DNA from 2 places in the Clostridium sp. BJN0013 genome. Region 2 is predicted to be linked to the other one. Evidence: predicted binding sites of a transcription regulator. Region 2 holds the regulator's gene; the other holds the start of a gene.
What was found. The regulator Rex, encoded in region 2, represses fermentation and respiration genes when NADH is low (regulators of the CRP and FNR family bind a similar motif). The targets are predictions, from matches to a motif close to ATTGTTAANNNNTTAACAAT.

Region 1 (4,934 bases), 670 kb from region 2:
TACTTACATAAACTTCATATGAATATATATTTATCATTTTGAGGATATTATTTTATTAATTTACAGTGTAAATATTATCTACAACAGGATTATTAATCTACTTAAACATAATCTATTCTAAATCACTGTCCGTAAGTCAGCTGATATTCCTCCTATACCCGAAAATTTTATCTTTTCATAACCATTATATTTTAAAACTCAATCTGATAGTTGAGCTGTTGAACGGATGTTGTATTTTTTACATATATCTAGTTTCAAACTAATACCTGAAATGTAAACCTTAACAGCTTTGTATTTCAATTTTTGCAATAATCAGAATTTAATATATAGTTATTAATGCTGATTCTCCCATTGATTGATATAATGAAATTCATCGTTGTACTAAGGTTTCTAAAACACTATATTCTTTCGATAACTGCCCTTTGCTTTTTCTGCTTTCTAAATAATCTTTTATTGCAGATAACTAGGGAATTATGTTAAAGTCGACACTCTAAGCTTTTTTAGATTAAAATAATATGGATGGTAAAAATGTTACCTAAAAAAGAAAAGAGTTACGAGATCAGATTGAATTTAATAGTTTGGAAAATTTAGTACCAAAGAAGCATTTACTAGGGAAAATAAATACAGCTATTAATAAGAGAAAAATAGTTTGATGATATATGAAAGATAGGAAAACATGAAACATAAATAAATATAGGAATAGAAAGTTTTGGTGTAGAAGATATTATGTTGACACAGCTAGTAAAAATGATAGAAAAATTCAAGAGTATATTCAAAAACAGTTAAAAGAAAATCAATTGGAAAAACAGTTAACTTCCGATACTACAAGCTTACAGGTAGCAAATAACAATATATTCGCATGTATCAAACGTATAACACCTAGATATAGCTAATAGAAAAAGGCTATGCCCGTTAAAGAAATACCCCCGGCTATGCCGGGAGATAATTATTTTTACATCTTAACTATAAAAAATATATTTAAACTATCTTTCAACTATTAAAGCAGTTCCCATTCCACCGCCTATACATAATGTTGCAAGACCTTTCTTTGCATCTCTTCTCTGCATTTCATAAAGTAATGTAACAAGTATTCTTGCACCTGAGCATCCAACAGGATGTCCAAGAGCTAATGCTCCACCATTTACATTTACTTTGCTCATATCAAATTCCAAATCTTTCGCTACGGCTAAACTCTGTGCAGCGAATGCTTCATTTGCTTCTATTAAGTCTAAATCTGCTATTGACATATTAGCTTTTTCAAGTGCTAACTTTGTTGCGTAGAATGGTCCATATCCCATTATTTTTGGATCTAATCCTTTACTTCCATAAGAAACAATTTTTGCAAGTGGTTTGATTCCAAGTTCTTTTGCCTTATCTGCACTCATAACAACCAATGCTGCTGCTGCATCATTTATTCCTGAAGCATTACCTGCTGTAACTGTTCCATCTTTTTTGAATGCTGGTTTTAATTTTGCTAATGTTTCGACAGTTGTCCCAAATCTAGGAAACTCATCAGTATCAAAAACTACTTCCTTCTTTTTCTGCTTAACAGTTACTGGTACTATTTCATCTTTAAATTTTCCTGATTTTATAGCTGCTTCTGCTTTTTTTTGGGATGATGCTGCAAACTCATCCTGCATTTCTCTTGTTATATTCCACTTTTCTGCTATGTTTTCAGCTGTAATTCCCATGTGGTAATTATTGAATGCTTCCCAAAGTCCATCTTTTATCATGGAATCAACTATTTTTCCTTCTCCCATTCTGTATCCCCATCTAGCTTTTGGAAGTAGATATGGTGCAGCAGACATATTTTCTGTTCCACCAACTACAACTACATCATCATCCCCAGTCTTTATAATCTGAGCTGCCAAACTTACTGTTCTAAGTCCTGAGCCACAAACTTTATTTAGTGTAAAAGCTGGTACTTCTACAGGAATACCTGCTTTTACAGCTGCTTGCCTTGCTGGACTTTGTCCAAGACCTGCCTGTATTACGTTTCCAAATATAACTTCATCTACTTGTTCTGGTTTAATATTTGCCCTTTTTACTGCTTCTTTTATAACTATGGCTCCTAAATCTACAGCAGAAACATCTTTTAAAGTTCCTCCAAAACTTCCTATAGCTGTCCTTACAGCACTTACAATAACTACATCTTTCATAAAACAAGCCCTCCTAATAAATTTATTTAAACTTAAATATTTCGTAAAGCTCTAGATCAATCAAATTTCAAGTGTTTTAGATATTAGTGCTTATATTTTTAAATACAAACTATAATAATTTATTAAGAAAATTTCTATAAATGATGAAATTGTATGATATTACTTCACAATTATTTAAGTTTATAACTTAAACAACATTATTTAAAATAATTCATTTAATTCATACAATTCTAATACATTTTAATTATACTAACTAATTAATTTTTTATCAATATCTCTTGTTAAAAAAAACACAAAGTTTAATAAACGCACGTTTATGGAAAGTTTTCATACTATTCCTTAAGTTATTTAATTATATATAAGTATATTAACTTAAAATGACCAAATATGCTTTATTTTAAGATATTTTAAATTAGAAAAATTACTTATATTTACTTTTTTTATTTATTATTCTAATTTTTGTCTCATTAGTTTATTAAATAACAGTAATGACATCATAAAATCTTTATATATATATAAATAAAAAGAAGGACTTTATTAAAAATAATTTCCTCATACATAAAAAAAGATATTTAGTACATTTTTGCATTCCATGTTTGACAGACATAATAGATTTAAAAACAATAAAAACAGTATATCCTTAGTTAAGGTATACTATGAAATATATACTGGATATATTCAGTAAAAAAATTACAAGAAATCTAAAATTTATCTATGAAACAGTAAATGAAGATGCTATACTTGAAAATTTAATGACTACAAAGTGGATAGAACAAATCCTATTTGTTTCTGCATAGAATACTAATAATCGCTCAGGTTATTCCTCAAGATTGTCTTATATTTTCATTGGCAAGTATATTATACTCAAAACCTAGATATAATGTACTTCATGATACTGGTATATAACTAAACTCTATCCGGTAAACTTAATATCACTTTACAAATAACTTAGTTTTAAATTTTCGTCTAAAGAAAGAGAATAAACAAAATTTTTTACACACCTTAATATTTTACCTAACATTATTTTACTGTAATTGCTACTATAAATCCCTATATTAACAACCATTTGAGATAAACTAAATACTTAGAACAATTTAATTTTCTATGTTTCTTTCTTGTTGTGTAAATATTGCAATAAATATAAGAAAAACAATTTTAAAAAAACATAAAGTCTAATTTTAAACAGAGATAATTTTTATGCTTATTTTCAATTTTAAAGTATATAAATTATCTTAAGGAAAAATAAGCTACATTAAAAGTCTCTTGAATCTATACCATATAGATATAAGTATTCTAACTATATAAATCAAGTCACCTGTTTTACATACAGGTGACTTAAATAATATCCTTTATTTTATCTTTCAACTATTAGAGCAGTTCCCATTCCACCGCCTATACATAATGTTGCAAGACCTTTCTTTGCATCTCTTCTCTGCATTTCATGAAGTAATGTAACAAGTATTCTTGCACCTGAGCAACCAACAGGATGTCCAAGAGCTATTGCTCCACCATTTACATTTACTTTGCTCATATCGAATTCCAAATCTTTCGCTACAGCTAAACTCTGTGAAGCAAATGCTTCATTTGCTTCTATTAAGTCTAAATCTGCCACTGACATATTAGCTTTTTCAAGTGCTAATTTTGTTGCGTAGAATGGTCCATATCCCATTATTGTTGGATCTAATCCTTTACTTCCATAAGAAACAATTTTTGCAAGTGGTTTGATTCCAAGTTCTTTTGCCTTATCTGCACTCATAACAACCAATGCTGCTGCTGCATCATTTATTCCTGAAGCATTACCTGCTGTAACTGTTCCATCTTTTTTGAATGCTGGTTTTAATTTTGCTAATGTTTCAACAGTTGTTTCAGGTCTAATATATTCATCATTATCAAAAACTTTTTCTCCTTTTTTAGTTTTAATAACTACTGGTACTATTTCATCTTTAAATTTTCCTGCTTTTTGAGCCGCTGTTGCTTTTTGTTGTGATGCTGCTGAAAATTCATCCTGCATTTCTCTCGTTAAATTCCATTTTTCTGCTATATTTTCAGCTGTAATCCCCATGTGATAATTATTGAATGCTTCCCAAAGTCCATCTTTTATCATAGAATCAACTAACTTTCCATCTCCCATTCTCTGTCCCCATCTAGCTTTTTGGAGTAGATATGGCGCAGCAGACATGTTTTCCATTCCGCCAACTATAACAACATCAGCATCTCCAGCTTTTATAACCTGAGCTGCCAAGCTTACTGATCTAAGGCCTGAACCGCAAACTTTATTTAATGTGAATGCTGGCACTTCCACAGGAATACCTGCTTTTACAGCTGCCTGTCTTGCTGGACTTTGTCCAAGACCTGCCTGTATTACATTTCCAAATATAACTTCATCTACTTGTTCTGGTTTAATATTTGCTCTTTTTACTGCTTCCTTTATAACTACAGCTCCTAGTTCTACTGCAGGAACATCCTTCAAAGCTCCACCGAAACTTCCTATAGCTGTTCTCACTGCACTTACAATAACTACTTCTCTCATAAGTAAATCCTCCTAAAAGTTTATTTTCTTTTTAACTGAAACTTAACCTACATGATGTCAACATTTTAACCTAATAACAAGTTCATTATACTAAGTAATCATAACGTTGTCAATGTTGTTGTTAAAAAAAACACAAAGTTTTTTTATATGAAAAAATCTCAGTTTTTTATTATACGCTTCTATAATTACTTTATATATTTTTTTAATTCACTAACCTAAACATAGTATACTCAAATAAATTCCTC
Region 2 (4,934 bases):
ATTTGAGGTCCAACCTGCGCAGTATCTCCATCTATTGCCTGTCTTCCTGCAAATATTAAATCATAGTCTAAATTTTTAAGTGCTCCTGCTAATGCATATGAAGTAGCTTGAGTATCTGCTCCTGCAAAAGCTCTATCTGAAACTAATATTGCTTCGTCAGCTCCCATAGCTAGAGCTTCTCTAAGCGCATCCTGTGCCTGTGGAGGTCCCATGCTTACTACTGTAACTTTGCCGCCTACTTTTTCTTTTAAAACAATTGATTCTTCAAGTGCATTTTTATCATCTGGGTTTATTATTGATGGAACGCCTTCTCTTATTAATGTTCCTGTTTTTGGATCTATTTTAACTTCGTTCGTATCTGGTACTTGTTTTAAGCAAACTACTATATTCATTATGAACTCCTCCTATTTATTTAAATAAACTTCCTGAAATAACCATTTTTTGTACTTCTGAAGTTCCTTCATATATTTCAGTTATCTTAGCATCTCTCATCATTCTCTCTACTGGATAATCTTTAGTGTATCCGTATCCTCCAAAGAGTTGTACAACTTTAGTTGTAGTTTCCATAGCTACAGTAGCTGCAGCTAATTTAGCTCTTGCAGCATCCACTGTATAAGGAACACCTTTGTCCTTATTTACTGCTGCTTTGTAAACAAGATATTTCGCAGCTTGTATTTTAGTATCTAATTCAGCTGTATACCATGCTAATCCCTGGAATTTATTAAGAGATTTCCCAAATTGCTTTCTTTCTTTCATATATGCAATCGCTTCAGCTAAAGCACCTTCTGCTATACCCAATGCTTGTGATGCTATACCAATTCTTCCTCCATCAAGAGTCTTCATTGCTATACCAAAACCTTTTCCTTCTTTTCCTAACATATTTTCTTTTGGAACTCTACAATCTTCAAATATAAGCTCTGTAGTTGATGATCCTCTTATTCCCATTTTGTCTTCAAGTTTTCCTATTGAAAAACCAGGCATTCCTTTTTCAACTATGAATGCTGTTATTCCATGGTTTCCTTTGCTTTTATCTGTCATTGCAAATATTACAAAAGTATCTGCTGCTCCACCATTTGTAATGAATATTTTTTGTCCATTTAATATATAACTATCTCCATCTAAAACAGCTGTTGTCTGTTGTCCAGAAGCATCAGTACCTGCATTAGGTTCAGTTAAACCAAATGCTCCGAGTTTCTCTCCTTTTGCAAGTGGAATTAAATATTTCTGTTTTTGCTCCTCTGTACCAAATTGGTAAATAGGTGTTGCACAAAGTGAAGTATGTGCTGAGAGTATAACGCCTGTTGTAGCGCAAACCTTTGAAAGTCCTTCTACAGCTAATATATAAGATAGAGTATCTCCACCTGCTCCACCATATTCAACTGGAAATGGTATACCCAACATCCCATACCTAGCCATTTTATCTACTGTTTCTTGAGGAAACCTTTCTGTTTCATCTACTTCAGCAGCTAGAGGTTTAACTTCATTTTCTGCAAATTCACTTACCATTTGTTCTACAAATTGTTGTTCCCTTGTTAATGTAAAATCCATTTATTTTTACCTCCTAAATAGTTTTCATACTAAATATAGCATATAGCTTTTATTTGTCATTTTTTGCAATCTTTATTTGTAAACCTTTAAGCAAAATAAAGATTGCAGCTTATTGAATATGAGTTATCATTATAACCTTAAATTTTATTTAAGCTATTTATCTGATCTATTATAATACTAAATTACTTATTTTTAAAAGTCTTGTCTCTTTTCTCTACGAATGCCGTCATTCCTTCTTTTTGATCCTCTGTAGCAAAACATTCCCCAAATACTTCTGCTTCATAGGCTACAGCTGTATCTATGTCACACTGAATTCCTTGATTTATAGCAGCTTTACACAATCTAACAGCTACAGGTGCATTAGCAGCTATAGTATTTGCCAAATTTTTAACTTCCTCTAATAACTTATCTGGTTCAACTACTTTATTTACCAACCCTATTCTTAGAGCTTCTTCTGCATTTATTATTTGAGCAGTATATATAAGCTGTTTAGCCATACCTACACCTACTACTCTTGCAAGCCTTTGAGTACCCCCAAAACCTGGAGTAATCCCAAGACCTACCTCTGGTTGGCCAAATTTAGCCTTTGATGAAGCTATTCTTATATCACAAGATAAAGACAATTCACAGCCACCACCCAGAGCAAATCCATTTACAGCTGCTATGACTGGTTTATCTAATTTTTCTAGTTTCCTAAATACTTTATTACCAAGCACTCCAAATTTTCTTCCTTCAACTGTATTCAAGTCTTTCATTTCAGTTATATCTGCTCCTGCCACAAAAGCTTTACCTGCACCAGTAAGTATTACAGCATACACATTTTCATCTTCAGCAATATTATCTATTGCCATATCTATTTCTTTTAAAGTTTCTGAATTCAACGCATTCATTGCCTTAGGCCTATTTATTGTCAACAAAGCCACATTTCCATCTTTCTCAAGAATGATATTTTTAAATTCCATATTACTCCTCCCTCCTAAACCTTTTAAAAGCAACATTAACAAAGTATTGTTAATAATATCACAAATACACTTAAAAATAATTGAAGTTTTCACTTCATTTCTTATTATATACCTTAACATTATATATTTCAATATAAATTAATATAAAATATAAATAAATTTTATATTAATATTGCATTTTAACATTTACAGTAAAAATATATACCTTTAGGGTTTATTCTGCATCATTCAAAAGACAACTTAACGTCAATAAACTATCACTTAAATGAACATTCTCTACTTTTACATCTTCTGGTACAATAAGGTCTACTGGAGCAAAATTCCATATACCCTTCACTCCGTTTTTCACCAGAATATTGCAAACTTTTTGGCCATTATTACTAGGTACACATATTATACCTATGTCTATAACATTTTCCTTAAGATAATCAGCTAAATAATCTATATCCCTTATTTCAATATCTCTAATACTGATACCTATAAGTTTAGGGTTTATATCAAATATGGCCCTTAATTCAAAACCTAATTTTTCAAAACCAATGTAATTAGATATAGCTTGCCCTATATTCCCTGCACCTATTATAACTGTTCTATATACTTTCGTAAGGCCAAGTATATTGCACATCTGACTATATAACTCACTTACATTATACCCATATCCCTGTTGACCAAAATCTCCAAAACAATTTAAATCTTGCCTTATTTGAGAAGCTGTAAATCCTATTTTTTCGCTTAACTCCTTTGAAGATATCCTATCTACATCATTTCTCATTAAGTTGCCTAAATACCTATGATATTTAGGCAATCTCTTTATAACAGACATTGATATATCTTTTTTCTTATCCATACTGCACCTCATATCTATAACTATATCTTTTAATTATATATTATATATTAAAATTTATATATTAAAATAAATTATACTATAGTTTATAATTCAATTTTATTGCTATATAGTATTATCTTCAATTATAACATATGTTAATCCCCTGTTTTTTATTATTTTATATTTTTATTAAGGTTTTTCAATTTTTTTGATATTTGTATTATATCTATTATATCAATGATTTCTATTATATCAATAAATAATTTCTATATTTTAAATAAAATCTATAAAAAAATCATTTTACATAGTAAAATATTAAATTAAGGAAGGTGTTATCACTATGATCATTTTAAGCTGTAAAAATATTCATAAGAGCTATGGAGTAGATGTCATATTAGAAAATGTAACTTTCAATATAAACGAAGGAGATCGTGTAGCACTAATAGGTCCAAATGGAGCTGGTAAGTCCACCCTATTTGAAATTTTAACTAATAAGATAGCTCCAGACAGTGGAGATATGTTTATAGATAAGACTAAAACAATAGGATATTTGACCCAACATCTATCATTGAATTCTTCAAATACTATATACGATGAAATGCTCACTGTATTTCAGGATATAACTAACTTAGAGAACAAATTAAGTAAATTGGAAATTTTAATGAACGAACCCTATAATTCCAAAGATGAGAACTATCAAAGCAAATTGATTAATGATTATACTACCTATTCAGAACTTTATAAAAATAGAGGGGGGTATACTTACAAAGCAGAAATAAATAAAGTTTTAACGGGCCTAGGTTTTTCTATGGATGAATTCCATAATTCCATAAACATAATAAGTGGAGGTAAAAAAACAAGAGTTGCCCTTTGTAAACTGCTTTTAACAAAGCCGGACATACTTTTATTAGATGAACCTACCAACCATTTAGATTTAGAGGCTGTAGAATGGCTTGAAGAGTACTTAAAATCCTATAAAGGAACCGTAATTATAATCTCCCACGATAGATACTTTTTAGATATCATAACACAGTCAACTATGGAGCTTATAAATGGCCATGTAAATTTTTACAATGGAAATTATACCACTTCTTTGGAACTTAAAAAGAAGAACTATGAGATTCAATTAAAAGCATATAATATACAGCAGATGGAAATAAAAAAGCAAGAAGAAATTATTGAAAAATATAGATCCTTTAATAGAGAAAAAAGTATAAGGGCAGCAGAAAGCCGGCAAAAAATGTTAGATAAAATGGATAAACTGCCTCCTCCAGATAAAGATATAAAACTTAAAAATATAATGTTTAAAACTCAAATAAATAGTGGTAATGATGTACTCCATGTAGAAAATCTAAGCAAAGGATTTAATGAGAAGTTATTATTCCAAAATTTAAATTTTCAAGTAAAGAAAGGAGATAAAACAGCAATTGTTGGTAAAAATGGCTGTGGCAAAACTACTCTCTTTAAAATAATTATGGGACAAATAAAAGCTAATACTGGAATTTGCAAATTAGGTAAAAATGTTATAATAGGCTACTATGATCAGGAACAGTCTGATCTAGACACTGAAAAAACCACAATAGATGAGGTGTGGGATA

Region 1: the regulator Rex is predicted to act here: its motif matches at 2,437-2,456, upstream of AB3K27_RS01720 (acetyl-CoA C-acetyltransferase).

Annotation. Positions count from the first base shown of each region.
Region 1 is NZ_CP162495.1:308,765-313,698, reverse strand. Features, by position in the region: gene AB3K27_RS01720 (acetyl-CoA C-acetyltransferase) at 984-2,159, opposite strand; gene AB3K27_RS01715 (hypothetical protein) at 2,816-2,956, shown strand; gene AB3K27_RS01710 (acetyl-CoA C-acetyltransferase) at 3,514-4,689, opposite strand; gene wecB (non-hydrolyzing UDP-N-acetylglucosamine 2-epimerase) at 4,920-4,934, opposite strand, start outside.
Region 2 is NZ_CP162495.1:3,737,209-3,742,142, forward strand. Features, by position in the region: gene AB3K27_RS19315 (electron transfer flavoprotein subunit beta) at 1-392, opposite strand, end outside; gene AB3K27_RS19320 (acyl-CoA dehydrogenase) at 409-1,548, opposite strand; gene AB3K27_RS19325 (short-chain-enoyl-CoA hydratase) at 1,731-2,510, opposite strand; gene AB3K27_RS19330 (redox-sensing transcriptional repressor Rex) at 2,725-3,357, opposite strand; gene AB3K27_RS19335 (ABC-F family ATP-binding cassette domain-containing protein) at 3,677-4,934, shown strand, end outside.